DNA from 4 places in the Serratia sp. TSA_130.1 genome. Region 4 is predicted to be linked to each of the others. Evidence: predicted binding sites of a transcription regulator. Region 4 holds the regulator's gene; each other region holds the start of a gene.

Region 1 (7,450 bases), on a different contig from region 4:
ACCAATATCCATCCTGACGTTGTGCAACTAAGCAGTCAAAAGAAAGCATATCCTGGCATCCGTTGATAAATCGTTTGCCTCCCTCTCGGCGGTGCATTTTAATACCCTTACATTTAGAGTAGCCTATGTAGATAGCTTAGAAAATATCAAATGCCAGATAATTACACAGTTCGCACTTTATGTTACGACAATAATTAAAAGACAAGAAAAATCATATAATTAGAATTTCAACTCCAAGCAATGAATGCCGATAAAACGTAGGAATCGCCCTTGAGAAGGGTTATTAAATACAATAAAACCGCTGATTTCCTCAATAAAAACAGAAGGAAAGATTTATAAAATAAGAAATAGACTAATTCATCGCATCCTTCTGATATATTTATTCGTCAGACCAAGTCTTTCAGAAAAATCCCATAAAAGGGCGCACGGAGTCCTTTTATTTTCGCAGAGGATTAATTAGCTACGCCATCGCCCGATGCCGATGAGTCGACGCGCCTCAATACGGCAATTCATTATGCCGCGGCCCGGCGGATACGGTGAATAAAGCCCCGTTATCCGACGACATCATCGCACCGGCGAAGTGCGCGTGGTTGCAGAATACCGTTCTGCGGATAGGCGCAAAGCCGAGATGGGAAACGCAGCGCCTCAGGAAATGAGCCGTAAGCAAAGCGCAGGCGGCTCCGTGCGGGCTGTCCTCTCCATTCACGCCTCTCTCAACCCAGCCCTCTTGCGGATCGGAGGCCGTCTACGGCACAGGGCGCCAAACATCGGGCATAAAAAAACCCGCCGTTAAGCGGGTTTGGTTCTCATGTGCGGTTCACTGACGCCAGCCTACGCCGGACGCGGGATTACTCCCACTCGATCGTCGCCGGCGGCTTGCCGCTGATGTCGTACACCACGCGGGAGATGCCGTCCACTTCGTTGATGATGCGGTTGGACACGCGGCCGAGGAAGTCATACGGCAGATGCGCCCAGTGCGCGGTCATGAAGTCGATGGTTTCCACCGCACGCAGGGAGACCACCCAGTCGTATTTGCGGCCGTCGCCCATCACGCCGACCGAGCGCACCGGCAGGAACACGGTGAACGCCTGGCTGACTTTGTTGTACAGATCGGCTTTGTGCAGCTCTTCGATGAAGATGGCGTCGGCGCGGCGCAGCAGATCGCAGTACTCTTTCTTCACTTCGCCCAGCACGCGCACGCCCAGACCCGGGCCCGGGAACGGGTGACGGTACAGCATGTCGTACGGCAGGCCCAGTTCCAGGCCAATTTTGCGCACTTCGTCTTTGAACAGCTCTTTCAGCGGCTCGACCAGGCCCAGCTTCATCTCTTTCGGCAGGCCGCCCACGTTGTGGTGCGACTTGATCACGTGCGCTTTGCCGGTGGCGGAAGCGGCGGATTCAATTACGTCCGGATAGATGGTGCCCTGCGCCAGCCATTTCACCTGCTCTTGCTTGCAGGCTTCTTCGTCGAACACTTCAACGAACACGCGGCCGATGATTTTACGCTTGGCTTCCGGCTCGTCGACGCCCGCCAGCGCGGTCAGGAAGCGGTTTTCCGCCTCGACGTGCACGATGTTCAGGCCGAAGTGGTCGCCGAACATTTCCATCACCTGCTTGGCTTCGTTCAAGCGCAGCAGGCCGTTGTCGACGAACACGCAGGTCAGGCGCTTGCCGATGGCACGGTGCAGCAGCATCGCGGTCACGGAGGAGTCAACGCCGCCGGACAGGCCGAGGATCACGTGGTCTTCACCCACCTGCTCGCGGATGCGCTCAACCGCATCTTCGATGATGGTCGCCGGCGTCCACAGGGCCTCACACTGGCAGATGTCCAGTACGAAGCGCTCCAGCATGCGCTGGCCCTGACGGGTGTGGGTCACTTCCGGGTGGAACTGCACGCCGTAGAAGCGTTTTTCTTCGTTGGCCATAATGGCGAACGGGCAGGTATCGGTGCTGGCGACGGTCACGAAGTCGGACGGGATCGCGGTCACTTTGTCGCCGTGGCTCATCCACACGTCCAGCAGCGGTTTGCCGGCCGGGCTGATGGCGTCTTCGATGTCGCGCAGCAGCGCGCTCTCGTTGACGATTTCCACCTGCGCGTAGCCGAACTCGCGTTCGTTGGAGCCCTGCACATGGCCACCCAGCTGCATCGCCATGGTCTGCATGCCGTAGCACACGCCCAGCACCGGCACGCCGGCGTTGAACACGTAGTCAGGGGCGCGCGGGCTGCCGGCTTCGGTGGTGCTTTCCGGGCCGCCGGACAGGATGATGCCGCTTGGGTTGAATTCGCGGATCTGCTCTTCGCTAACGTCCCAGGCCCACAGTTCGCAGTAAACGCCGATTTCGCGCACGCGGCGGGCGACCAGTTGGGTGTATTGCGAACCGAAGTCCAGTATGAGGATGCGATGCTTATGGATATTTTGTGTCATGTGAGGCGAATTCCAGCAACAAGAGAAAAAGAGCGAAAATGTATGTTTTCGGGATGGGGCTTAGCGCCCCACCCCGGCCTCTCACTCAGGAGAGGTTAAGGCATCAGCCCATGCGGTAGTTCGGCGACTCTTTGGTGATGGTCACGTCGTGCACGTGGCTTTCCTGAATGCCGGCGCCGCTGATGCGCACGAACTCCGCCTTGGTGCGCAGATCGTCGATGGTGGCGCAGCCGGTCAGGCCCATGCAGGAGCGCAGGCCGCCCATCTGCTGGTGCACGATGGCTTTCAGCATGCCTTTATAGGCCACGCGGCCTTCGATACCTTCCGGCACCAGTTTGTCGGCGGCGTTATCGGTCTGGAAGTAACGGTCGGAAGAGCCTTTGGACATCGCGCCCAGCGAGCCCATGCCGCGGTAAGATTTGAACGAGCGCCCCTGATACAGCTCGATTTCGCCCGGAGATTCTTCGGTACCCGCCAGCATGGAGCCGACCATCACGCAAGAGGCGCCCGCGGCGATCGCTTTGGCGATATCGCCGGAGAAGCGGATGCCGCCGTCGGCGATAACCGGAATACCGGTGCCTTCCAGCGCTTCCACCGCGTCGGCGATGGCGGTGATCTGCGGTACGCCTACGCCGGTCACGATGCGGGTGGTACAGATGGAGCCAGGGCCGATACCCACTTTCACCGCGCTCACGCCGGCTTCAGCCAGCGCTTTGGCGCCCGCCGCGGTCGCGACGTTGCCGCCGACGATCTGCAGATCCGGGTATTTGGCGCGGGTTTCGCGGATGCGCTGCAACACGCCTTCGGAGTGGCCGTGCGAGGAGTCGATCAGCAGAACGTCAACGCCTGCCGCCACCAGCGCATCAACGCGCTCTTCGTTGCCGGCGCCGGCGCCGACCGCCGCGCCCACGCGCAGACGGCCGTGCTCGTCTTTACAGGCGTTCGGCTTACGTTCCGCTTTCTGGAAGTCTTTAACGGTGATCATGCCCAGCAGGTGGAAGCTGTCGTCCACCACCAGCGCTTTTTCTACGCGCTTTTCGTGCATCTTCTGCAGCACCACGTCGCGCGCTTCACCTTCTTTCACGGTGACCAGGCGATCTTTCGGCGTCATCACCGCAGTCACCGGCTGAGTCAGATCGGTCACGAAGCGCACGTCGCGGCCGGTAATGATGCCGACCAGCTCGTTGTCTTCGGTGACGACCGGATAACCGGCGAAGCCGTTGCGCGCGGTCAGCTCTTTCACTTCCTGCAGCGTGGTGGCCGGGGTAACGGTCTGCGGGTCGGTGACTACGCCGCTTTCATGTTTTTTCACGCGGCTGACTTCTTCAGCCTGGCGCTCGATGGACATGTTTTTGTGGATGAAGCCCAGGCCGCCTTCCTGCGCCAGCGCGATGGCCAGGCCGGATTCGGTAACGGTATCCATGGCTGCGGACAGCATAGGGATGTTCAGGCGGATGGTTTTGGTCAGTTGAGTGCCGAGCTCTGCGGTGTTAGGCAGAACCGTGGAGTGGGCTGGAACCAGGAGGACGTCGTCAAACGTCAGAGCTTCTTTAGCGATACGTAGCATGGGCAATATCTCACCAGGGTGGGCTGTGAAAAAGATAAAATATTGCCGCGGCATTATACAGAGCGGAATCGGTTGCCTCCAGCACTTTCTTACAAAAAGTCTTGATTACCTTTTTCAGCCATGTAGTATCGACCAATTAAGTGATTGTTTTGAAATTTGATCTGGGTCACATGTCGCTACCTGTTTCGCCTTCCATTTTTACCGTAAGCCGCCTGAATCAGACGGTTCGCCAACTGCTGGAAATGGAAATGGGGCAGATTTGGCTCTCCGCCGAGATCTCCAACCTCTCCCAGCCCGCCTCCGGCCACTGGTATTTCACCCTGAAAGACGACCGCGCCCAGGTGCGCTGCGCGATGTTCCGCAACAGCAATCGCCGCGTCACCTTCCGGCCGCAAAACGGCCAGCAGGTCTTGGTGCGCGCCAGCATCACGCTGTATGAACCGCGCGGCGACTACCAGCTGATCGCCGAAAGCATGCAGCCCGCCGGCGACGGCCTGCTGCAGCAACAGTTCGAGCAGTTGAAACAACGTCTGAGCGCCGAAGGGCTGTTCGATCAGCAGTTCAAGCAGCCGCTGCCCGCGCCGGCCAAACGCGTCGGGGTGATCACCTCCGCCAGCGGCGCGGCGCTGCACGATATCCTGCAGGTGTTGCAGCGGCGCGATCCGTCGCTGCCGATCGTCATCTACCCCACCTCGGTGCAGGGCGCGGAAGCGCCGATGCAGATCGTGCGCGCCATCGAGACCGCCAACCGCCGCGATGAATGCGACGTGCTGATCGTCGGCCGCGGCGGCGGTTCGCTGGAGGATCTGTGGAGCTTCAACGACGAACGCGTGGCGCGGGCGATCTTCGCCAGCCGCATTCCGATCGTCAGCGCCGTCGGCCATGAAACCGACGTCACCATCGCCGACTTCGTCGCCGACCTGCGGGCGCCGACCCCTTCCGCCGCCGCCGAACTGGTGAGCCGCAATCAGCTCGAGCTGTTGCGCCAGCTGCAGTCGCAGCAGCAGCGGCTGGAGATGGCGATGGATTACTACCTGGCGCAGCGTCAGCAGCAGTTCACCCGCATTCATCACCGTTTACAGCAGCAGCATCCGCATCTGCGCCTGGCGCGCCAGCAGACGCTGCTGTTCAAGCTGCAGCGCCGAATGGAAGACGGCATGCAGCAGCAGCTGCGCCTGGCCGCCCGCCGCAGCGAACGCGTCCAGCAGCGGCTGGCGCAGGTGCAGCCGCAGGGCCGCATTCACCGCTACCAACAGCGCGTGCAGCAGCAGGAATACCGTCTGCAGCAGGCGATGGAGCGCCAGCTCAACGCCTACCGCCAGCGTTTCGGCGTGGCGTGCAGCCAGCTGGAGACCGTCAGCCCGCTGGCGACGCTGGCGCGCGGCTACAGCGTGACGCAAACTCCGCGCGGCGAGCTGCTGAAAACCACCAAGCAGGCGCAGGTCGGCGAGCTGCTGAAAACCCGCCTGCAGGATGGCTGGGTGGAAAGCGAGGTGAAAACCATCACCGTCGCCAAAAAGCCGCGCAAGAAGCGCGCGGCCGAGTAAGCCCTACTCCAGCGTAAAACGCTCGCCGGGTTCACCGTTCACCCACAGCGCGCGCGTTTCGCCTTCCGGCAGGCTGAGCGTCAGCGTGCGCCAGGCCGGGCGGAAATGCCCTTCCGTCGTGATATCCAGCATGATGCGCTGAGGGTCGCAGCGCATTTCCCAGCGCAGCCACAGCGCCTCGCCCTGCCGCCAGCCGTCGCTTTCGCCGTCGTCCTCAAACAGCAGCCCGCCGCTCGCCCCGCCGCCCTTGATCGGAAACAGCCGCAGCTCGCGCCGATCGTCGGCGGCCACGTCCACATGCGCCAACCGCTGCGACAGCGGCAGCGCCGCCCCGGCGCGCACCAGCAGCGGCAGACGCTCCAACGGCGCCGCCAGCGTCACCGTCTGGCCGCCGCCGAACCACTGGCCGCTGTAGAAGCAGTACCAGCCTTCGCCGTTATCCGGCAGATACACCGAACGGCGACGTTGCCCCGGCTCCACCACGCTGGCCACCAGCAGATCGCGGCCAATCAGAAAATCGTCGTTTTCGCCAAAGGTGCGCGCATCCTGTTCGTGATCGAGAAAAGTCGGGCGCAGCATCGGCTCGTCGTCGGCGCAGGCCTGCCACAGCAGCGTGTAGAAATACGGCAGCAGCCGGTAACGCAGGTTGATCGCCTCGCGCACCGCCGGGGTAGCGGCCGGGTACATCCAGGGTTCGTTGACCGTGGCGTCGTCATTCCAGGAGTGGATGGTGAAACGCGGGTGCATCACGCCGTTTTGTACCCAGCGCACCAGCAGCTCCGCGTCCGGTTTGTCACCGGAGAAGCCACCGACGTCGTGGCCGAGGTTATACAACCCGGACAGGCTCATGCCCAACCCCATGCGAATGTTGTAGCGCAGCGTCTGCCAGCTGGTGCGATTATCGCCGCTCCAGGTCTGCACGTAGCGCTGCATGCCGGCGCAGCCGGAGCGCGAGATCAGGTACGGCCGCCGCTGCGGCGCAAAGCGCAACTGGGCCTCCATCGAGGCGCGCATCATCAGCAGCGGCATCACCGGGCGGAGATGTTTGATGGCGATCGGCCGTCCAAAGCCGTGGCAGCGCGCTTCGCCGTCCCACACTTCGTACTCGTTGTTGTCGTTCCAGGTCGAATCGATGCCCATCTCCAGCAGCTGCTGTGTGACGCCCTGCTGCCACCATCGCACCGTCGCCGGATTGGTGAAGTCGAGGTGCGATCCTTCGTCGTCCCAGAAGCTGGAGCGTTCCGGCGCGTCGCTTTGCGAATCGCGGATAAACAGCCCCTGCGCCGCCACCTCTTGATACTGCGGATGATCCTGCAGCAGGCACGGCTTGATGTTGGCCGCCAGCTTGAGGCCGGCGTCGTGAAACGCCTGGCTGAGCAGCCTGGGCTGCGGCACCTTGTCATAGTTCCAGTTAAACACGTAGCGTTTGTTGTTGATCGAGGTGTAGCCCGACGACAGCTGGAAAGAGTCGCAGGGGATGGCATGTTGACGGCACAGCGCAATGAACTGTTGCAGCTGCTGCTGGGCGTCCGGCGCGTCGGTGTAGTGCATGGTCGAACCGCTGTAGCCCAGGCTCCACTTCGGCCCGAAGTGGGTGCGGCCGGTCAGGCGCACGAACGCCTTGGTGACATCCAAAACCTTCGGCCCGAGGAACAGGTAGTAATCCAGATCGCCCGCTTCGGCCTGATAGCGGCGGTAGGCCGTATGGTAGTTGTCGATCTCGTTGCCCAGATCCAGCCAGCAGCTGCTCAGGTTGTCGTAGAACAGGCCGAAGCTCGCCTCCGGCCCGCGGGTGATGGTAAACGGAATGTGCTTGTACAGCGGATCGGTGCTGGCGGCGTTGTAGCCCATCGCGTCCAGATTGCGCATCTCGAAGCGGCGGCCGGTGCGTTCCAGATCGCCGGCCTTCT
Region 2 (7,450 bases), on a different contig from region 4:
CACCAGCGGGATCGCCGCGATATCCTGGAACAGCAACACCGCAAACGCGCTGCGGCCGATCGGCGACGGCGTCAAATTGCGTTCGCTCATCGCCTGCATGGCGATGGCAGTCGATGAGAGCGCCAGCGTCAAACCGATCAGCAGCGCCACCTTCCAGTTGAGGCCGAGGAAGTAGCAGAAGGCGCTCAGCGCCAGGCCGCAGCCCACCATCTGAATGCTGCCGCCGCCGAACACCGAGGCGCGCAGCGTCCACAGCCGTTTGGGATCCAGCTCCAGGCCGATGATAAACAGCATCAGCACCACGCCGATCTCGGCGAAGGTCAGGATAGACTCGGCATCCGACACCAGCTTCAGCCCCCAGGGGCCGATAATGCAGCCGGCGATCAGGTAACCGAGCACCGAACCCAGCCCCAGGCGCACCGCAATCGGCACGAACAGCGCGGCGGAACCGAGATAGATCAGCCCCTCGATCATCATGTGGTGGTTATCCATGGCTGGCCTCCCGGGTTTCCGCTTCGGCATGTTCCATCAGATAGTCGACCAACCGCTGCCGGTAGGCTTCGCCGGCGGCGATCAGCGCCGGTTCGTTGCAGGTAAAGGTGTTGTGCAGGGCGAAGTACGGCTGCCAGTTCATGCCGCAATAAATCGCCGTGGCCTGCAGCGGCTGCGCCAGCGCGGCGAAGTTGGGAAAATCGCCCAGTTCGAAATGGTGCTCGTCACCGCCGCTGGTCACCGCCCACAGGCAGTCTTTGCCCACCAGCGCGTTGCCGTCGTGGCCATAGGCCCAGCCGTGCTCCAGCACTTTGTCGATCCACAGCTTCAACAGCGGCGGGAAGCTGTACCACTGCATCGGATGCTGCAGCACCACCATGTCGGCGCGCTCCAGCGCCTGTTGCTCGGCGTTGATATCGATATTGAAATCGGGGTACAGCTCATACAGCGAGCGCACCTCCACCTCGGGAAGATCCCTCACCGCCTGCAGCAGGCGGTGATTGGCATGCGAATGCCGGGGATACGGGTGAGCATAAATTATCAGAATCATTGTTATCGTCGTTCCTTCGTTCCTTGCCAATACACCAAGCATATACCAATCACACAGAGTGACAGTTTGCCCACTGATTGATAGCGGAAATTTTTAACGCCAGCCTACAAATTCACTGAATAAAAAAGGGCGCTGCATCTGCAGCGCCCTGGCGTAGCGTTCGCGCGCGGTTACTTACCAATACGCGCGTGCATTTCCTGCACCGATGTCACCTGCTCGGTCGGATCCGCTTTCAGCGCCATCGCGGTGGCGAAGCCGCCGTTCAGCGTGGTGTCGTAGTGCACCTTGTACTGCAGGGCGCTGCGGCGAATCAGCTTGGAGTCCTCAATCGCCTGACGGCCTGCCGTGGTGTTGACGATGTAGGTGTACTCGCCGTTCTTGATACGGTCCTGAATGTGCGGACGCCCTTCGTGCACCTTGTTGACCAGGCGCGGGTTGATGCCCGCTTCGCCCAGCACCACCGCGGTGCCGTGGGTCGCGTCCAGCTCAAAGCCCTGCTTCAGCAGGCTGGCGGCCAAATCGACCACGCGAGCCTTGTCGCCTTCGCGCACCGACAGCAGCGCGCGGCCCTGTTTCTTCATGCCCGAGTTGCTGCCCAGCATCGCTTTGGAGAAAGCTTCCGCGAAGGTGCGGCCCACACCCATCACTTCCCCGGTAGAGCGCATTTCCGGCCCCAAAATCGGGTCGACGCCCGGGAATTTGTTGAACGGCAGCACCACTTCTTTCACCGAGTAGTACGGCGGGATGATCTCTTCGGTCACGCCCTGTTCAACCAGCGTTTTGCCCGCCATCACGCGCGCGGCCACTTTGGCCAGCGGCACGCCGGTCGCTTTGGAGACGAACGGCACGGTACGCGCGGCGCGCGGGTTAACTTCAATCAGGTAAACTTCGTTGTCCTTCACCGCGAACTGCACGTTCATCAGGCCGCGCACCTGCAGCTCGAACGCCAGTTTTTCCACCTGGCGACGCATCACGTCCTGAATTTCCTGGCTCAGGGTGTACGCCGGCAGCGAACACGCGGAGTCGCCGGAGTGCACGCCCGCCTGCTCGATGTGCTCCATGATGCCGCCAATCAGCACGCGCTCGCCGTCGCAGATAGCATCGACGTCCACTTCCACCGCATCGTCCAGGAAGCGGTCCAGCAACACCGGCGCATCGTTGGACACGCTGACCGCGGTCTGGAAGTAGCGGCGCAGGTCGGTTTCGTCATAGACGATTTCCATCGCCCGGCCGCCCAGCACGTAGGAAGGACGCACCACCAGCGGATAACCGATGCCCGCCGCCTTCTCGACCGCCTGCTCGATGGCGGTGACAGTGGCGTTGGCCGGCTGCTTCAGGCCCAGGCGGTTGACCGCCTGCTGGAAGCGTTCGCGGTCTTCGGCACGGTCGATGGCGTCCGGGCTGGTGCCGATGATCGGCACGCCTGCGGCTTCCAGCTCGCGCGCCAGCTTCAGCGGGGTCTGGCCGCCGTACTGCACGATAACGCCTTTCGGTTTCTCGATGCGCACGATTTCCAGCACGTCTTCCAGGGTCACCGGCTCAAAGTACAGGCGGTCCGAGGTATCGTAGTCGGTGGAGACGGTTTCCGGGTTGCAGTTGACCATGATGGTCTCGTAGCCGTCTTCACGCAGCGCCAGCGAAGCGTGCACGCAGCAGTAGTCGAACTCGATGCCCTGGCCGATACGGTTCGGCCCGCCGCCCAGCACCATCACTTTCGGCCGGTCGTTGGTCGGGTTGGACTCGCACTCTTCTTCATAGGTGGAGTACATGTAGGCGGTGTCGGTAGCGAATTCCGCCGCGCAGGTATCCACGCGCTTGTACACCGGATGCAGGCCGTGGCTGTGGCGCAGCTTGCGAATTTCGCTCTCGGCGACGCCGGCCAGCTTGGCCAGACGCGCATCGGCGAAGCCCTTGCGCTTCAACGTGCGCAGGAAGTCTTTGTCCAGGCCGTTGATGCCCGCTTCTGCCACCTGCTCTTCCAGGCGCACCAGCTCTTCAATCTGCACCAGGAACCAGCGATCGACGTTGGTCAGGTTGAAGACGCCGTCGACCGACAGACCGGCGCGGAAGGCGTCGGCGATGTACCAGATGCGGTCGGAACCGGCGTCTTTCAGCTCGCGGCGGATTTTGGTCAGCGCTTCCGGATCGTCCAGGCTCACTTTCGGATCGAAGCCGGTGGCGCCCACTTCCAGACCGCGCAGCGCTTTCTGCAGCGACTCCTGCTGAGTGCGGCCGATGGCCATCACTTCGCCGACCGACTTCATCTGGGTAGTCAGGCGATCGTTGGCGCCGGCGAACTTCTCGAAGTTGAAGCGCGGGATCTTGGTCACGACGTAGTCGATGGACGGCTCGAACGACGCCGGGGTGCGGCCGCCGGTGATGTCGTTCATCAGCTCATCGAGGGTATAACCCACCGCCAGTTTGGCGGCGATCTTGGCGATCGGGAAGCCGGTGGCTTTCGACGCCAGCGCCGAAGAGCGCGACACGCGCGGGTTCATCTCGATGACGATCAGGCGGCCGGTTTTCGGGTTAACCGAGAACTGCACGTTGGAGCCGCCGGTTTCAACGCCGATCTCACGCAGCACCGCCATCGAGGCGTTGCGCATGATTTGGTATTCCTTATCGGTCAGGGTCTGGGCCGGCGCAACGGTGATCGAGTCGCCGGTGTGGATGCCCATGGCGTCGAAGTTTTCGATGGAGCAAACGATGATGCAGTTGTCGTTCTTATCACGCACCACTTCCATCTCGTACTCTTTCCAACCGATCAGCGATTCGTCGATCAGCAGCTCGTTGGTCGGCGACAGGTCCAGACCGCGTTCGCAGATCTCTTCGAACTCTTCGCGGTTGTAGGCGATGCCGCCGCCGGTGCCGCCCATGGTAAAGGAAGGACGGATGATGCACGGGAAGCCGACGTCAGCGGCTACCGCCAGCGCTTCTTCCATGGTGTGCGCGATGCCGGAACGCGCGGTATCCAAACCGATTTTCTTCATCGCCACGTCGAAACGGCGGCGGTCTTCGGCCTTGTCGATGGCATCGGCAGTTGCGCCGATCATGGTGACACCGAACTCGGCCAGCACGCCCTGACGCTCCAGCTCCAGCGCGCAGTTCAGCGCCGTCTGGCCGCCCATGGTCGGCAGAACCGCATCCGGACGCTCTTTTTCGATGATCTTGCGCACCACTTCCCAGTGGATCGGCTCAATGTAGGTCGCATCGGCCATTTCCGGGTCGGTCATGATGGTCGCCGGGTTGGAGTTGACCAGAATGACGCGGTAGCCCTCTTCGCGCAGCGCTTTACACGCCTGGGCGCCCGAGTAGTCGAACTCACACGCCTGGCCGATAACAATCGGGCCAGCGCCGAGGATCAGGATGCTTTTTATGTCTGTACGTTTTGGCATTTTTTACTGCTCCTGATTATTTGGCGTTAGAACGGTAAGTCTCAATCAGTTCGATAAAGTGATCGAACAGCGGCGCGGCGTCGTGCGGGCCTGGGCTGGCTTCCGGGTGCCCCTGGAAGCTGAACGCCGCCTTGTCGGTGCGGTGAATGCCCTGCACCGTGTGGTCGAACAGCGATTTGTGCGTCACGCGCAGATTCGCCGGCAGGTCGTTTTCATCGACGGCGAAGCCGTGGTTCTGCGCGGTGATCATCACCGTGTTGTTGTCCAGATCCTTCACCGGGTGGTTGCCGCCGTGGTGGCCGAGCTTCATCTTCATGGTTTTCGCCCCGCTGGCCAGCGCCAGCAGCTGGTGACCCAGACAGATGCCGAACACCGGAATGTCGGTTTCCAGGAACTGCTTGATGGCGGCGATGGCGTAGTCGCACGGCTCCGGGTCGCCCGGGCCGTTGGACAGGAAGATGCCGTCCGGATTCATTTTCAGCACCTCGTCGGCCGGGGTCTGCGCCGGCACCACGGTCAGGCGGCAACCGCGATCCACCAGCATGCGCAGGATGTTGCGCTTGGCGCCGTAGTCGTAAGCCACCACGTGGAACGGCAGTTCCGCGGCGGTTTTGGCTTCCGGCAGGTCGCCTTCAAGCGTCCAGCTGCCTTGCTGCCAGCTGTAGGCCTCTTGAGTGGTGACCTCTTTCGCCAAATCCATGCCCTTCAACCCCGGGAAGCCTTGCGCCTTGGCCAGAGCCAGCGCGGCATCCGGCGAATCGGCGGCGACGATGCAGCCGTTCTGGGCGCCTTTTTCGCGCAGCAGGCGAGTCAACTTACGGGTATCGATATCGGCGATCGCCACGATGTTGTGACGCTTGAGGTAGTCGGACAGGCTTTCTTCACTGCGGTAGTTGCTGGCGATCAGCGGGAGGTCACGAATGACGAGGCCTTGGGCGTGTACTGCGGAGGATTCTTCGTCGGAAGCATTGGTGCCGACATTGCCGATATGAGGATAAGTAAGAGTAACGATCTGGCGGGAATAGGAAGGATCAGTGAGGATTTCTTGATAACCGGTCATCGACGTATTGAAGACCACTTCCCCCACTGCCGTTCCCTCTGCCCCGATGGCCCGACCGTGGAATTGGGTTCCGTCTTCCAGAACCAATAGCGCTGACTTTATCAAAACATCCTCCGAGGAATAATCAATCACAATATTTGCATATTAATTCAGATATCGCGATCTAAATCAATGCAAAAACCGTCCGCGAGGCCAATTTTTGGCAAATTGGGCGCATTTTAATGATGAGTGTTCCGCTTGTCTACCCAAACCGCCATTTTTTGTTTTATTTTTGCAGTTCTCGATGCCCAAGCGGCTTGAGCTGCCATAAAAACACAGAAAACCGGGGCTGGAAAACGGTTGCGGGGAGGAATGACGGAAAACGGCGTCGGAATGGACCAAAAAAGACGCTAAAAAAGCCGACGGTGGAAAAAAAGCAGATAATTAGCAAGGTAAACATAAACAAATACCAGCCTTGACAATGAAACAACATCAAAACGATATTTATCATGTTAAAAAAAAGGACAATAAAATTATTGCCCTATTATCATAGCATTATGATCAACACAACCACATCACGATGGTATTCAGTTTAGTTATATCCGGTCCAAACTCAGCACGTCACGCATATCAAACAGACCTTTATCCCGACTCCGAAGCCAGGAAGCCGCGCGCACCGCGCCGCTGGCGAAAGTCATGCGGCTGGAGGCCTTGTGGGTGATTTCCACCCGTTCACCGATGTCGGCGAACATCGCGGTGTGCTCGCCGACGATGTCGCCGGCGCGAATGGTGGCAAAGCCGATGCTTTTCGGATCGCGTTCGCCGGTATGGCCTTCGCGCGCATAGACCGCGCAGCTTTTCAGATCGCGCCCCAGCGCGCCGGCGATCGCTTCGCCCATGGCCAACGCCGTGCCCGACGGCGCATCCACTTTGTGCCGGTGGTGCGCCTCAACGATTTCGATGTCGGTGTAGTCGCCCATCACCTGCGCGGCCTTCTCCAGCAGTTTCAGCACCAGGTTGACGCCGACGCTGAAGTTGGCGGCGAACACGATGCCGATGTGCTGCGCCGCAGCGCGGATCGCCTGCTTGCCGGCGTCATCGAAGCCGGTGGTGCCAATCACCATCGCCTTGTGGTGCGCCACGCAAAATTCCAGGTAGCCCAGGGTGCTTTCAGGGCGGGTGAAGTCGATCAAAATATCGAACTCGCTCGCCACTTTATCCAGACTGTCACTCACCTTGACGCCCAGCGCGCCGATGCCCGCCAGCTCGCCGGCATCAACGCCGACCAGGCTCGATCCCGGTCGTGACAGCGCCGCCCCCAACACCACGCCTTCCGCCTGCTGCACCGCCTGGATCAATTGACGGCCCATCCGGCCGCCGGCGCCCGCAATCGCAATGCGGATTTGTGAATCTTTCATGCTTGCTCTCTTCTTGATGTAACGCGTATCCCATTAACCTATCGATTCAGGGTAACTGCCCCGCTGCGGCGCCGCCAGAGGATTCATTTCATAATTAGAAAATTATGATATTGCGCTTCTTTCATCAGCGGCGCTGTCGTGAGATTAACATTCAACCGATTTGGCGGCCTGCGACGATTGTACATAATCATGCAGTTTTCATTGCAAAAAAATGCAGAAAAAAGGCGCCGAAAACGGCGCCTGAGGAACGGAGTGCGGCGGGGTCAAGCGGTAATGGCGGCCACTTCGTTGGCTATCGCCGTCAGCGCATCGTGGCGAGCATAGTCCTCCTGCACCAGCGCCGCGCGCCGGCGATAGATCGGCTGTTGCAGAATGCGCGTCGCTGCCGCCAGTATTTGTTCCGCGCTTGGCGTGCTGGTATGCAGGCTGATGCCGCAACCGGCGGCCACCACGCGCGCGGCCGCCTCCAGCTTGTCCTCACCGGTGCCGGCGACAATCAGCGGCACACCGCTATCCAGCGCATAGTTGATCGAGCCGTAACCGCCGTTGGTGATCA
Region 3 (7,450 bases), on a different contig from region 4:
CGATGCTGGCGCAGGATGCGAAAAACGTCTGGCTGATTGACCTGATGACCGATATCGATCTCGGCCAGAAACGCGCGCCGCAGGCCATCGCCCGCCTGCAGGCGGCCAACGCCGCCCAGAACAACAACCCGGTGCTGCAACTCAACCTGGCCAACGCCTATGTCGAAGGCAACCAGCCGGCGCAGGCGTCGAAGATCCTGAACCGCTACACCTTTGCCCATCCGGACGATCCGAACGGCTGGGATCTGCTGGCGCAGGCCAGCGCCGCTCAGGGGCTGCGCGATGAAGAGCTGTCGGCCCGCGCCGAAAGCCTGGCGCTGAACGGCCGGCTCGATCAGGCTATCGGCCTGCTCAGCAATGCCAGCTCGCTGCAGAAACTCGGCAGCCTGAAACAGGCGCGCTACGATGCGCGCATCGACCAGCTGCGCCAACTGCAACAGCGCTTCCGCCAATACCAGCGCAGCTGATTAAACAAGGAATGAACGCCATGAAAAACGTCACGATTTACCACAACCCGCGCTGCTCCAAGAGCCGTGAAACCCTGGCGCTGCTGGAACAGCACGGCGTCGATCCCAAGGTGGTGCTGTACCTCGAAACGCCCCCTACGGTCGATGAGCTGAAAAAGCTGTTGAAGGAACTGGGCTTCACATCGGCGCGCGAGCTGATGCGCAAAAAAGAAGATCTGTACAAGGAATTGAAGCTGGCGGACGAAAGCCTGAGCGAAGAGCAACTGTTGGCGGCAATGACGGCGAACCCGAAACTGATCGAACGCCCGATCGTGGTGAAAGGCAGCAAGGCGCGCATCGGCCGGCCGCCGGAGCAGGTGCTGGAGATTTTGTAATCGTCCGGCAAATCTCTTATTGAACCGCAAAATACCAATAGCCCTGAACAGGGCTATTTTTAATTAATTGTTATATAAATACTTTTCATCATCACAGTCTTCTTCCGCTGCTATGCTGCGCAAACGCCAAATCTCTCGGTGAAACAGCCGTTGACAATCGTCAACACCCCACCTACCCTGATCGCATCACTGGACGAGCGATGAAAAAACACCCAGACAAGCACATTCAGGCGGCATTAGCTTACGCCCTTTCTCAGGGTTGGCATTTTCGGCCCAGCAAGGGGCACGCATTTGGCCGACTACATTGCGCCTTTGCCGGGCATCAAGAACATATGATGAGCATCTGGAGCACGCCAAAAAACCCAGAGGTACATGCCAAACAGATTCGGCGCAAAGTCGATCACTGCCTGGCGCTGTCGCAGAAAAAATAACCGGAGAATCACCATGACGCTCTATCATTTCTCATTGACGCTGGATGGGGTCACCGCCGATACCGCCGGGCTGGAAGATGCGCTGTATGCGGCGGGATGCGATGACGCGCTGATCTGTTTCTACGGTAAAGCCGTTTACCTGGAGTTCGATCGAGAAAGCGATAACTTTGCGCACGCGATTTGCAGCGCCATCAGCGATATTGAATCCGCAAATATCGGCGCCAAGGTGATATCGGTGGACTCCAGTCTGGTGGGATTAAGCGATATTGCCGAGCTCACCGAACTGTCGCGTCAGGCGATCGCCATGCTAAAAGACGGAACTCGCGGCCCCGGCGGCTTCCCTTCCCCCATTCAACGGCTCGGCGGCGCCTCACCGCTGTGGCGCTGGGCTGACGTGGCGGCCTGGTTGGCACAGCAGGGGAAAATCGACCCACGGCTTGCAGACAATGCGCAGTGTCTGGAACATATCAATCTCGCTTTGCAACTGCGAAACGATCGGCAACGCCAGCAGGTTGAGCACTACTGCTCCCTGCTGGAACACGCGGAAAAATAGGCAGATTAGCCCGTTACAGCCCCAGGATCTCTTTAACGAACGGGATGGTGAGCTTGCGTTGGGCGGTGATCGAGGCGCGATCGAGTTGATCGAGGGTCATAAACAGCGTGCGCATCTCGCGATCCAGCCGTTTCAACAGGAAGCGGCCCACGTCTTCCGGCAGCTCGAAGCCGCGCAGTTTGCCGCGCAGCTGCAGCGCCAGCAGTTTCTCTTCGTCCGACAGCGGCTGCAGCTTGTAGATCTGCCCCCAGTCCAGGCGCGAAGCCAGATCCGGTAAACGCAGGTTCAGCTGACGCGGCGGACGATCCCCGGTGATAAACAAACGGGTGCGGCCGGTTTCCAGGATGCGGTTGTAGAGGTTGAAGATCGCCATCTCCCACTCTTCGTCGCCGGCGATGCATTCGATATTGTCGATGCAGACCAGCGCCAGCTGCTCCATGCCGTCCAACACTTCAGGCACGAAGTAGGCGCGCTTGTCGAGCGGCACATAGCCCACCGCTTCGCCTTTCTGCGAAAGCTCGGCGCAGGCCGCATGCAGCAGATGGCTGCGCCCGCCGCCTTCACGCGACCAGAAATAGATATAGCTGCCATGTTCCTGACGGACGGCGGATTGGATCGCGGCTAATAGGGATGGGTTCTCGCCCGGATAAAAACTGGCGAAAGTTTCATCATCGGGAAGATAAAGTGGCAGTGAAAGCTGTGCCGGCGTATTCAGAGAAGCACCTCAACCAAAACTGGCAGAAAAACGTGGGCAGTTTAACACAGAAAACGGGCGCTGTTGAACCGGCAGGATCTTATGCCGCAATAGTGAACAATGCCTAAGCGCCGCTTGATCGGCGGCGGCACCCGCCGAGGCAAGAATTATCCGATATCATTCCCTAACTCCATGCCTGCGCAGGTTAAATTTGTAATTTAAGTAAAATCTGACCTAGTATAGGTAGGCTAAATGCAATCACCATCAACAAGGTTTCTGCAAGGATATAGACGATGAAAGTATGGAATAAAGTGCTGTTGGCCTCCTTTATCGGGTTGTTGGTTGCCGGCTGTGATGACTCGTCCAAGGTTGACGCCAACCTGGATAAAGCCAAAGACAGCGCCGAGCAGATGAAAGACGCCGCCCAGAAAAAAGCGGACGATCTGACGGACAAAGCGAAAGCGACGGCGGATGAAATCAAAAAAGAGGCCGCCACTCAGGCGGATCAGCTGAAAGACAAAGCTTCGGCGATTAAAGAAGACGCCGCCAAGCAGGCTGACGCCATCACCAACGACGCCAAGGCCAAAGCCGCCGCGATCAAAGACGACGCAGGCAAACAGAGCCAGCAGTTGGTGGATCAGGCCAAGGCCATCAAAAACGACGCCATCAACGGCGCCAACGATCTGACCGAACAGGCCAAGGCGAAGACCGAAGCCATCAAGAACAGCGCCGAAAACAAAGCGCAAGAGTTGAAACAAGAGACCGATGCGGCGGTGAACGGCAATACTCAGCCGGCCACCCAGCAGTAAGCTATTCTCAGCCACAAAAGAAAGGAGCAGTAAATGGGGATTATTTCCTGGATTATCTTCGGCCTGATCGCCGGTATTTTGGCTAAGTGGATCATGCCCGGCAAAGACGGCGGCGGCTTTATTCTGACCGTCGTGCTGGGGATCATCGGCGCCGTGGTCGGCGGCTATATCAGCACCTTCTTCGGCTACGGCAAGGTTGACGGCTTCAACTTCGGCAGCTTCGTGGTGGCGGTTATCGGCGCCATCGTGGTGCTGTTCGTGTACCGCAAAATTCGCAGCTAAGGCGAATGCCATAAGTCAAAAGGGCAGCCCCTGGGCTGCCCTTTTCGTTACTTCTGCTCCGCCGATTCGTCCGGCGCGTCAAGCACCTCTTCTTCCTTGCGGAACAGGCTGATGGCCTTGAACAGCAGGCTCAGGCCGATCCCCACGATGGTCGCCAGCGCCATGCCTTTCAGCTCCGCCGCGCCGATGTGCACCTTGGCGCCGCTCACGCCGATGATCAGGATCACCGAGGTCAAAATCAGGTTCTGCGCTTTGTTGTAATCCACTTTGGATTCGATCAGCACGCGAATGCCCGAAGCGCCGATCACACCGTACAGCAGCAGCGAAACGCCGCCCATCACCGGCACCGGCACCGCCTGGATCGCCGCCGCCAGCTTACCGATGCAGGACAACAGGATCGCCAGCACCGCCGCGCCGCCGATCACCCAGGTGCTGTAGACCTTGGTGATGGCCATCACGCCGATGTTCTCGCCGTAGGTGGTGTTCGGCGTGGAGCCGAAGAAGCCGGAGAATACCGTCGAGATGCCGTTGGCGAACATCGAGCGGTGCAGGCCCGGATCGCGGATCAGGTCTTTTTTTACGATGTTGGCGGTCACCACCAGGTGGCCGACGTGCTCGGCGATCACCACCAGCGCCGCCGGCAGAATGGTGAAGATGGCGAACCACTCAAAGCGCGGGGTGTAGAAGGTCGGCAGCGCGAACCAGTGCGCCTCGCGGATCGGCGTCAAATCCACCACGCCCATGAAGAACGACAGCGCATAGCCCACCAGCACGCCGATCAGGATCGGGATAATCGCCAGGAAGCCGCGGAACAGTACTGAACCGAGCACCGTGACCGCCAGCGTCACCAGCGAAATGGTGATGGTGGTCGAGTCGGCGCTGGCGCCTTCCGCCGGCAGCAGCCCCGCCATATTGGCCGCCACGCCCGCCAACTCCAGGCCGATGACGGCGACGATCGCCCCCATCGCCGCCGGCGGGAACATCACGTCCAGCCAGCCGGTGCCGGCCTTTTTCACGATCAGCGCCACCAGGCAGAACAGCACGCCGCACATGATGAAACCGCCCAACGCCACTTCGTAACCGAGCGGCAACAGCAGCAACACCGGCGAGATAAACGCGAAGCTGGAACCGAGGTAGGCCGGGATCTTGCCTTTACAGATGAACAGATACAGCAGCGTGCCGATGCCGTTGAACAACAGCACGGTCGCCGGGTTGATCTTGAACAGGATAGGCACCAGCACGGTGGCGCCAAACATGGCGAACAGGTGCTGGAAGCTGAGCGGAATGGTCTGGAGCAGCGGCGGGCGCTCGCTGACGCCGATGGCGCGACGGGTCATGTGTGCTTTTCCTCGGTTTATTGGTTTTATAGGTTTTAGTCAAAAAAAAGCCGACTCGTTAAGTCGGCTCAAATGTTTACTTAGTACCAAATATCTTGTCGCCCGCATCGCCCAGGCCAGGCACGATATAGCCCTTGTCGTTCAGACACTGATCGATGGAGGCAGTGTACAGCTCAACGTCCGGATGCGCTTTCTCCAGCGCGGCGATGCCTTCCGGCGCCGCGACCAGGACCAGCACCTTGATGCTGTGGCAGCCGGCTTTCTTCAGCAGATCGATAGTGGCGATCATCGAACCGCCGGTGGCCAGCATCGGGTCGACGACCAGCGCCATGCGCTCTTCGATGTTGGAAACCAGCTTCTGGAAGTACGGCACCGGCTCCAGGGTTTCTTCGTCGCGGTATACGCCCACCACGCTGATGCGCGCGCTCGGCACGTGCTCCAGCACCCCTTCCATCATGCCCAGGCCTGCGCGCAGGATTGGCACTACGGTAATCTTTTTCCCTTTGATCTGATCCACTTCAACTGGCCCGCACCAGCCTTCGATGGTGACTTTTTCCGTCTCCAGATCGGCGGTCGCTTCATAGGTCAGTAAACTACCCACTTCTGAGGCCAGCTCACGGAAGCGTTTGGTGCTGATGTCATTTTCGCGCATCAGGCCAAGCTTGTGTTTTACCAGCGGGTGTTTCACCTCAACGATCTTCATCATTTTTCTCCTATTAAGGTGGTTGCGGCCAAAAAAATCGCGGGATTATACCTCCTTTTTTTCGCCGCGCCACCCACAATAGCCCGATCGGGATCAACAAAAGTTTGAATATCAGTATAGATGACGAAAAAGCGGAGCCGGTTCACAAGCCGCTCGCAAACGTTTGCCTGCGCTGTTAGAATTGCCGCGCCTTATTCCGGAATCAACATCGGAAGCACAGTTTTCAAACCGCAAATCGTCGTGGGGAATCGCGCAGTGACCGACAAAACCTCTCTCAGCTATAAAGACGCAGGTGTCGATATCGATGCAGGCAACGCATTGGTAGATCGCATCAAAGGTGTAGTTAAACAGACCCGTCGCCCGGAAGTGATGGGCGGTCTGGGCGGGTTTGGCGCCCTGTGTGCGTTGCCGCAGAAATACCGCGAGCCGGTGCTGGTTTCCGGTACCGACGGCGTGGGCACCAAGCTGCGTCTGGCGATGGATCTGAAACGCCACGACACCATCGGCATCGATCTGGTGGCGATGTGCGTCAACGATCTGGTGGTTCAGGGCGCCGAGCCGCTGTTCTTCCTCGACTACTACGCGACCGGCAAGCTGGATGTGGACACCGCGGCCAGCGTGATCACCGGCATCGCCGAGGGCTGCAAACAGTCCGGCTGTGCGCTGGTGGGCGGCGAAACCGCTGAAATGCCGGGCATGTACCACGGCGAAGACTACGACGTGGCCGGTTTCTGCGTCGGCGTGGTCGAAAAATCCGAGATCATTGACGGCAGCAAAGTGCAGTCCGGCGATGCGCTGATCGCCCTGGGCGCTTCCGGCCCGCACTCCAACGGCTACTCGCTGGTGCGCAAAATCCTGGAAGTGAGCAACACCGATCCGACCGCCACTCAGTTGGAAGGCAAACCGCTGGCCGACCACCTGCTGGCACCGACCAAGATTTACGTGAAGTCCGTGCTGGAGCTGATCGAGAAGGCTGACGTACACGCCATCGCTCACCTCACCGGCGGCGGCTTCTGGGAAAACATTCCACGCGTGCTGCCGGAAGGCATGCAAGCGGTGATCGACGAAGCCAGCTGGCAGTGGCCGGCGGTGTTCACCTGGCTGCAGCAGGCCGGTAACGTCAGCCGTCATGAAATGTATCGCACCTTCAACTGCGGCGTAGGCATGGTCATCGCCCTGCCGGAAGCCGAAGTGGAAGCGGCCATCGCGCTGCTGACCGCGGCAGGTGAAAAAGCGTGGAAAATCGGTAAACTGACCGCCTCTTCCGACGAACAACAAGTGGTCATCAACTGATGAAAAAGATCGTGGTGTTGGTCTCCGGCCAGGGGAGCAATCTCCAGGCGCTGATTGACGCCTGCCAGCAGGGTCGCATCGCCGCCGAAATCGTGGCGGTGTTCAGCAACAAGGCGCAGGCATATGGCCTGCAACGCGCCGAAGCGGCGGGCATCGCCGCCCAGGCGCTGGATGCCAAGGCCTACGCCGATCGCACGGCGTTCGACGCCGCATTGGCGGACGCCATCGACCAGTACCAGCCCGATCTGGTGGTGCTGGCCGGCTACATGCGCATCCTCAGCCCGCAGTTCGTGCAGCGCTATGCCGGCCGCATGCTGAACATTCACCCTTCCCTGCTGCCGAAATACCCGGGGCTGCATACTCACCGTCAGGCCATCGACAACGGCGACAGCGAACACGGCACCTCGGTGCACTTCGTGACCGAACAGCTCGACGGCGGCCCGGTGATTTTACAAGCCAAGGTGCCGATTTTCGCTGACGACGAGGAGGATGACGTGGTTGAACGGG
Region 4 (7,450 bases):
GTGGCGAATACGCGGTTGGCCTGGCCTTCACGATAGCGGTCGACCACCAGCGCTTGCCAGATGGCGGCGGCGGAACAGACACCTACGGCCTGAATAAAGCGCAGTATCCAGAGCTGCGCGGCATTTTCCACCCACAGCATGCCCAGGCAGCCGAGCGCGAACAGAGTCAGGCCAATCAACAATACCGGTTTGCGTCCCAGACGGTCGGAGAGCGGCCCCCACAGCAGCTGCGCGAAGGCGAAGCCGGCCAAAAAGATGCTCAGGCTGGCGCTGACCGCGCCGGCGGAAATTTGCAGTTCCTCCCGCATGGCGCCGAAGGCGGGCAGGTACATATCGGTCGCCAGATAACCCAGCATGCTCAGGCCGGCGAGGTAGAACATAAAACCAAAGGAATTTCGCATGGTATTTCTCGTTAATATTTTAGTGTCGCAGGTTTTTAGCGCCGGCCAGTGTATCCGGCTGGATCTCTGCTTGTGAAACGGTAATATTTGCAAAGTGCTGTTAAAAAAATTGAAGGCAAAGCGATGTGGTCTGAATATTCTCTCGAGGTCGTTGATGCGGTGGCGCGCACCGGCAGTTTCAGCGCGGCGGCGCAGGAGCTGCACCGGGTGCCGTCGGCGGTAAGTTATACCGTGCGGCAGCTGGAGCAATGGCTGGCGGTGCCGCTGTTTGAGCGGCGTCACCGAGATGTGGAACTGACGCCGGCCGGCGCGCTGTTTATCAAGGATGCGCGAGCTGTTATCAAAAAAATGCTCGACACCCGCCGCCACTGTCAACAGGTGGCCAACGGCTGGCGCGGTCAGCTGAATATCGCGGTGGACATCATCGTCAAACCGCAGCGCAGCCGCCAGCTGGTGCTGGATTTCTACCGCCATTTCCCCGACGTCGAGTTGATGCTGCAACCCGAGGTGTTTAACGGCGTGTGGGATGCGTTGGTGGACGGCAGGGTGGACATGGCGATCGGCGCCACCCGCGCGGTGCCGGTCGGCGGCGGCTTCGCTTTCCGCGACATGGGGGATATGAACTGGCTGTGCGTAGTCAGCCCACAGCATCCGCTGGCGCAGCTGGCAGGGCCGTTGAATGACGATCGGTTGAGGCCGTACCCTGCGCTTTGTCTGGAAGACACCTCGCGCAATCTGCCCAAGCGCGTCACCTGGACGCTGGATAACCAGCGGCGGCTGGTGGTGCCGGACTGGACCTCGGCGCTCGACTGTTTGTGCGCCGGATTGTGCGTCGGCATGATGCCGGCGCATCTGGCGCTTCCGCGGGTGCAGCGCGGTGAGCTGAAGGCGTTGCAGTTGCAGCAGCCGTTTCCCGCCAGCCCCTGCTGCCTGACCTGGCAACAGGATAAACCGTCACCGGCGATGAGCTGGCTGCTGGCGTATTTGGGCGATGGCGAGACGCTGAATCAGGAGTGGCTGAGTGAGGCGGCACCGGAAGCCGTGCCGGCTTCCGGTAGGGAGGACGATCAGCGGCGGTAGTCGATGAACGGACCGTCGGCGACCGAACGGCGTTCGACCAGCTTCGGATGCACTTCGATCACCTGCGATTCTTCGCGCTTGCTGATGATGCGATCCAGCAGCATGGTGAAGGCCATTTCGCCCAGACGCTCTTTCGGCTGATGAATGGTGGTCAGCGCCGGGGTGAAGTAGCGGGCGTTGCGCACGTTGTCGTAGCCGATCACGGAAATATCTTGCGGCACCCGCAGCCCCAGTTCGTCGGCGGCGCAGATGGCGCCCATCGCCATGATGTCGCCGCCGCAGAATACCGCGGTCGGTCGCTGTTTCTGCGACAGAATTTGATGCATCGCCTTGTAACCGGACTCCGGCTCGAAGTCACCCTGGACTATCCACTCTTCGCGAATATCGATATGCGCTTCCTGCAGCGCCTTCATGAAGCCCTGATGCCGACCGCCGCCGGTGTTGCGCGACAGTTGGCCAGGGATAGCACCGATATCGCGGTGGCCGCGCTCGATCAGGTAACGCCCGGCCAGATAGCCGCCCTCGAACGCGTTATCGATGATGGTGTCGGTGAAGTCGCCGCGCGCGGCGCCCCAGTCCATTACCACCATCGGGATGTTGCGGTAGTCTTCCAGCATGCCCAGCAGCTGATCCGGGTATTCGGAACACATGACCAGCAGGCCGTCGACGCGCTTTTGCGCCAGCATCGCCAGGTAGGCGCGCTGTTTGTCCAGATTGTTGTGCGAGTTGCACAGGATCAGGGTATAGCCTTTGCTGTAGCAGCTGTTTTCCACCGCCTCGATCACTTCGGCAAAGTAGGGCGCTTCGCTCGAGGTGGCCAGCAGACCGATAGACTTGGTGTGATTGACTTTCAGGCTGCGCGCCACGGCGCTCGGCGAGTAGTGCAGCTCTTTGATGGCGGCCCACACGGCCGCTTTGGTCTCTTCGGCGACGAAACGAGTCTTATTGATGACGTGCGAAACGGTGGTGGTGGAAACGCCCGCGCGTTTGGCCACATCTTTAATCGTTGCCATGTAAGGAATGACTCCTGAACTCACATGTTTACAGCATGTAAGTGTGATGTTAATCGTTTGCCTACGTAGATCCTTCTCCAGAGAAGCGAAAACTGAGTTTTTAGTGTTGAAGTCGTCAGCGCTTAATCAGGAGGGGCATGAATGCCGGTACGCAGTTGTGAACTGCGAATTTTGTCGCATATTGAACAAAAGTGGAAGAGGTAATCGAGATTATAAACCGGGAAATGATAACAAGATTTTATCGGCGAACTGTGGGAAAATGATTTGACGTACTAATTGTGCGCCTTTTATCCTTAGGAAAGCCCATTTTAAAGGAGTTGTCATGGATACCGATCTGAAGATGTCGCTGTTCACCACCGTTTGCGCATTGGCGATGATCATCGCTTTCAGCTTTGTCGCCGCGTTGAACTGATTTCCCGCCAGTTTTAAAAAAGGCGCAGCCAAGCTGCGCCTCATCACTTAGGCAAGGCCTGCGCTTACGCCAGGTTTTCCGCTGCGAAGGTCCAATTGACCAACGCCCAGAAGTTTTCCAGGTATTTTGGACGCGCATTGCGGTAATCGATGTAATACGCGTGTTCCCACACGTCAACGGTCAGCAGCGGTTTGTCTTCACCGGTCAGCGGGGTGGCCGCGTTGGAGGTGTTGACGATCGCCAGCGCGCCGTCCGGTTTTTTCACCAGCCAGGTCCAGCCGGCGCCGAAGTTTTTCACGGCGGCATCGGTGAACTGCTCTTTGAACGCAGCGAAAGAGCCGAAGGATTTGACGATCGCCGCCGCCAGTTCGCCCTGCGGTTCACCGCCGCCCTGTGGTGACAGGCAGTGCCAGTAGAAGGTGTGGTTCCACACCTGCGCGGCGTTGTTGAACACGCCGCCGTTAGAGGTCTTGATGATCTCTTCGAGCGATTTGCCCTCGAACTCGCTGCCTTTCACCAGGTTGTTCAGGTTAACCACGTAGGTGTTGTGGTGCTTGCCGTAGTGGTATTCCAGGGTCTCGGCGGAGATGTGCGGCTCGAGCGCGTTTTTCTCATACGGTAATGCAGGTAATTCAAACGACATTGCTTCCTCCTTTACAGCGCCATTCGCTTCCCGCCGGGGCGAGAGTCATATGGGCCGTTTTTTATTGTGGTCATTCAATCTTAACAATTTTCATCATAAAAAACAGGAAGAAAAGCCAGAAATGCGCGTGGGGAGGTGCGATAGGCGATAGCTTGAACAGGCGGTTGCGACCGAGGCCGCAACCGCGCAGAGCAGGGAATTAACGGATGGTTTTCGGCGTCACTACGCGGCGAGCGCCGATGTAGTGGTTCTGCCAATAGTCGTTATCAAGCTGGCTGATGCGGATCTCTTCGCCGGTGCGCGGCGACTGGATGAATTTGCCGTTGCCGAGGTAGACGCCGACATGATCCGCCACGCCGCGGTTGTTAATGCGGAAGAACACCAGATCGCCGCTTTCCAGTTCGCTTTTCTTGATCGGCGCCGCGTCGCGCAGGTGATACATTTCGTTGGCGGTGCGCGGCATCTTGATTTTCACCACGTCTTTATAGGCGTAATAGATGAGGCCGCTGCAGTCAAAGCCGGTGCGCGGCGAGCTGCCGCCCCAGCGGTAAGGCTTGCCCATCTGATCCATCAGCTTGGCCATCGCGGTCTGCTTGGCGTGCTGGTAACGCTTTTTGTGCGCTGGGCTGAGTTTCAATGGTTTTTCATCACGCGCCAGCTTGGCGGTGGCCATACCGGCTTCGCGGTGGCGGCCATAGCCTTTTTTGTAGCCCTTTTTCGGCGGGGTGACTTTAATTTTGGCGGTTTTCTGCGCTTTGACCTTGGGTTTGGCGCTGACGATCTTTTTCGCGCTTTTCTCGCTTTTGACCTTGGCGGTCTTGGTTTTTTTCTCGGGGGCCGTCACTTTGGCTTTTTTGGCGGCTTTATCCGCTTTCTTTTTTCTGCGGTCATCGGGCCGCGCTTCATTGGCATGGCTTTTACGCTGCTCGGCGGCAACACGCGCCTGTGGCGCAGCGTGCGCCAAATTGAAGAAGAGCTGCGTAAACAGCAGCGCAAAGAGCGTAAGAATTAAACGCATGTCGACGTCACCAACCTTGGCCCCGAAACGGATATCGAAAGAGTTACAGTATTCCCGAATTTCGCCATATAAAACAGCGAAGAACTCATAAATAATAATCCATATTGTGAGAAAACGTTAATGACATTTTTTTTGGTTTAAAATCAGCCTGTTGATGTATAAAAAAGCGCCAGGCGGCGGTAGCGGATATAATTAAGCCGCGCCGTCATCGCGGCGCAATATATTAGTGAAATGGTCGGATTAAAAATGTTATTCTCAACGTATGTTTTGACCGGAATGACGTGGCCGGTGAAACGCGATCGGCGGCGGGCGAATATCCTTGCAAAAGATGGCGTTTTCTTGCGACTGTTCCAGCCGCTACAATAGCCCGCGTGATGCATGTTGTAGCCATGAAATGTGGCTTGAGGAAGCAATAAATGACGACGACACTTGAAAAAATTCAGCACCAGATCGCTGAAAACCCGATTCTGCTGTACATGAAGGGTTCGCCAAAGCTGCCGAGCTGCGGCTTCTCCGCGCAGGCTGTGCAAGCGCTGTCCGCCTGCGGTGAGCGTTTCGCCTATGTGGATATTCTGCAAAACCCGGACATCCGCGCCGAGTTGCCAAAATACGCCAACTGGCCGACTTTCCCGCAGCTGTGGGTAGACGGTGAGCTGGTCGGCGGTTGCGATATCATCATCGAAATGTATCAGCGCGGCGAATTGCAGCAGCTGATCAAAGAAACGGCAGAAAAGTATAAAGCGCAGGAAGACCAGCAGTCTTAATCGACAGACTTGCGGTTATCGCGTAACGGGCGGCGCCAGTGCAAACTGGGCCGCCTTTTTTATTGGGCCTATTCGGCGAGATCGCCGGCGGGCAGCGGCCAGCCGCCGAGACGCTTCCAGCGGTTAACCAGCTCACAAAACAGCAGGGCGGTTTGTTCGGTGTCGTACAGCGCGGAGTGCGCCTGGCTGCTGTCGAACGGCATGCCGGCGGCGATGCAGGCTTTGGCCAGCACCGTTTGCCCCAGCACCAGGCCGCTCAGCGCAGCGGTGTCGAAGGTGGCGAACGGATGGAACGGATTACGCTTCAAACCGGCGCGTTCGGCCGCGGCCATCAGGAAGCTGTGATCGAAGTTGGCGTTGTGCGCGACGATAATGGCCCGGTTGCAACCGCGATCCTTGAGCCCTTTGCGCACCGCTTTGAAAATGGCGTGCAGCGCGTCGTATTCGCTGACCGCACCGCGCAGCGGGTTGTGCGGATCGATGCCGTTAAACGCCAGCGCTTCCGGTTGCAGGTTGGCGCCCTCGAAAGGCTCCACGTGGAAGTGCAGGGTTTCGTCGCGCTGCAGCCAGCCGTCTTCATCCATTTTCAGCGTCACGGCGGCGATTTCCAGCAGCGCATCGGTATTGGCGTTGAAGCCGGCGGTTTCAACATCTATTACTACGGGATAAAACCCACGAAAACGACCACTCAGGGCGTTAAGATCACTTTTTTCGGCCATCAGTTTCTTATCTTCATCGAATGCAGCGCGCATTATGGCAAATTTTGCGCCCGGTTGCAGGCGCTATCGCGCGGAGAATCAGCGGGGCGCAGGCGCGCCCCGAGAGAGGCTTAGTGGCCGAGGCCTTGGCCGGCGTGTTTGTTTTCGATCAGCTCGATTTTATAACCGTCCGGATCTTCAACGAACGCGATCACCGTGGTGCCGCCTTTCACCGGGCCGGCCTCACGGGTGACGTTGCCGCCGGCGCGGCGGATGTTGTCGCAGGTGGCGGCGACGTCGTCCACGCCCAGCGCCAGGTGGCCGAAGGCGGTGCCCATGTCGTAGCTGTCGGTGCCCCAGTTATAGGTCAGTTCGATAACCGCGCCTTCGCTCTCTTCCGTATAGCCGACAAAAGCCAGCGAGTATTTGTACTCCGGGTTTTCGCTGGTGCGCAGCAGGCGCATGCCTAATACCTTGGTGTAGAAGTCGATGGAGCGTTGCAGATCACCGACGCGGATCATGGTATGGAGTAAGCGCATAATTCCTCTGAATTGACTGTGCCGTGGCAGACGGCGGGTGGATTGAAGCACAAGCGAGTATAGCCTTGTCCCGCAAGGGAATTCAACGTGACGAGTTAGTGACGATGTCACTTTTTGCCCCCTCGCCATGGGTGTTTAAATATTGATCGAGTGTACCGATCGATACGAAGTAATTGATCTGCACAATCAATTATCAATTCCGCGCGTAACCGTGTAGAAATTGACCTGTAGCAGATAACAACACCAGGGAACGTCGGCCCGCCTTGTGCGGGCCTTTTTGCGTGCATAAAAAAACGGCCAGGCGGTTGCGTGGCCGTTTAGGGTCAGGACGGGTTACTTCGTCAGAAACGGATAGTCGGTATAACCTTCGGCGCCACCGCCGTAGAAGGTTTCCGGCTTAGGTTCGTTGAGCGGGGCGTGTTGACGGAAACGCTCGACCAAATCCGGATTGGCGATGTAGCTACGGCCAAAGGCCACCGCGTCGATGAAGCCTTTTTCGATCAACGCTTCGGCTTTTTCAGCGGTGTAGGCGCCGGCGCCGACGATCACCCCTTTAAAGTGGGCGCGCACCGAGTCACGGAAGGCGTCGGAATACGGTTTGCCGCCGGCCCAGTCCGGTTCGGAGATGTGCAGATAGGCGATGTTGCGTTTGTTCAGCTCTTCCACCAGGTACAGCGCCGCTTCTTCCTGATCTTCACCGTTGTCCAGGCCGTTGAACGGCCCCAGCGGCGAGATGCGGATGCCGATGTGCTCGGAGCCCCATTCTGCGATGGCGGCGTCGACCACTTCCAGCGTCAGGCGGGTGCGATTCTCGATGCTGCCGCCGTATTGATCGGTACGCTGGTTAGACGCCGGAGACATGAACTGGTGCAGCAGATAGCC

The links. The regulator PurR, encoded in region 4, represses purine synthesis genes. The targets are predictions, from matches to a motif close to CANGCAAACGTTTGCNTG.
Region 1: guaB (IMP dehydrogenase) is a predicted target of PurR. The motif match lies at 4,055-4,072, and genes of this name have one in related genera.
Region 2: carA (glutamine-hydrolyzing carbamoyl-phosphate synthase small subunit) is a predicted target of PurR. The motif match lies at 5,826-5,843, and genes of this name have one in related genera.
Region 3: purM (phosphoribosylformylglycinamidine cyclo-ligase) is a predicted target of PurR. The motif match lies at 5,803-5,820, and genes of this name have one in related genera.

Annotation. Positions count from the first base shown of each region.
Region 1 is NZ_JBQZFS010000007.1:152,090-159,539, reverse strand. Features, by position in the region: gene guaA (glutamine-hydrolyzing GMP synthase) at 849-2,426, opposite strand; gene guaB (IMP dehydrogenase) at 2,530-3,993, opposite strand; gene xseA (exodeoxyribonuclease VII large subunit) at 4,164-5,540, shown strand; gene ACUTQY_RS21005 (glycoside hydrolase family 31 protein) at 5,544-7,450, opposite strand, start outside.
Region 2 is NZ_JBQZFS010000003.1:344,881-352,330, reverse strand. Features, by position in the region: gene kefC (glutathione-regulated potassium-efflux system protein KefC) at 1-492, opposite strand, end outside; gene kefF (glutathione-regulated potassium-efflux system oxidoreductase KefF) at 485-1,042, opposite strand; gene carB (carbamoyl-phosphate synthase large subunit) at 1,213-4,437, opposite strand; gene carA (glutamine-hydrolyzing carbamoyl-phosphate synthase small subunit) at 4,454-5,602, opposite strand; gene dapB (4-hydroxy-tetrahydrodipicolinate reductase) at 6,073-6,894, opposite strand; gene ACUTQY_RS14735 (glycosyltransferase) at 7,158-7,450, opposite strand, start outside.
Region 3 is NZ_JBQZFS010000007.1:254,121-261,570, reverse strand. Features, by position in the region: gene ACUTQY_RS21485 (beta-barrel assembly-enhancing protease) at 1-467, shown strand, start outside; gene arsC (arsenate reductase (glutaredoxin)) at 488-841, shown strand; gene ACUTQY_RS21475 (hypothetical protein) at 1,042-1,272, shown strand; gene ACUTQY_RS21470 (helix-turn-helix transcriptional regulator) at 1,286-1,825, shown strand; gene hda (DnaA inactivator Hda) at 1,839-2,540, opposite strand; gene ACUTQY_RS21460 (hypothetical protein) at 2,813-3,328, shown strand; gene ACUTQY_RS21455 (GlsB/YeaQ/YmgE family stress response membrane protein) at 3,362-3,610, shown strand; gene uraA (uracil permease) at 3,658-4,947, opposite strand; gene upp (uracil phosphoribosyltransferase) at 5,024-5,650, opposite strand; gene purM (phosphoribosylformylglycinamidine cyclo-ligase) at 5,906-6,943, shown strand; gene purN (phosphoribosylglycinamide formyltransferase) at 6,943-7,450, shown strand, end outside.
Region 4 is NZ_JBQZFS010000004.1:264,738-272,187, reverse strand. Features, by position in the region: gene punC (purine nucleoside transporter PunC) at 1-401, opposite strand, end outside; gene punR (DNA-binding transcriptional activator PunR) at 525-1,481, shown strand; gene purR (HTH-type transcriptional repressor PurR) at 1,469-2,494, opposite strand; gene cydH (cytochrome bd-I oxidase subunit CydH) at 2,817-2,906, shown strand; gene sodB (superoxide dismutase [Fe]) at 2,971-3,549, opposite strand; gene ACUTQY_RS16895 (C40 family peptidase) at 3,749-4,567, opposite strand; gene ACUTQY_RS16890 (Grx4 family monothiol glutaredoxin) at 4,984-5,331, shown strand; gene rnt (ribonuclease T) at 5,400-6,083, opposite strand; gene gloA (lactoylglutathione lyase) at 6,161-6,568, opposite strand; gene ACUTQY_RS16875 (alkene reductase) at 6,902-7,450, opposite strand, start outside.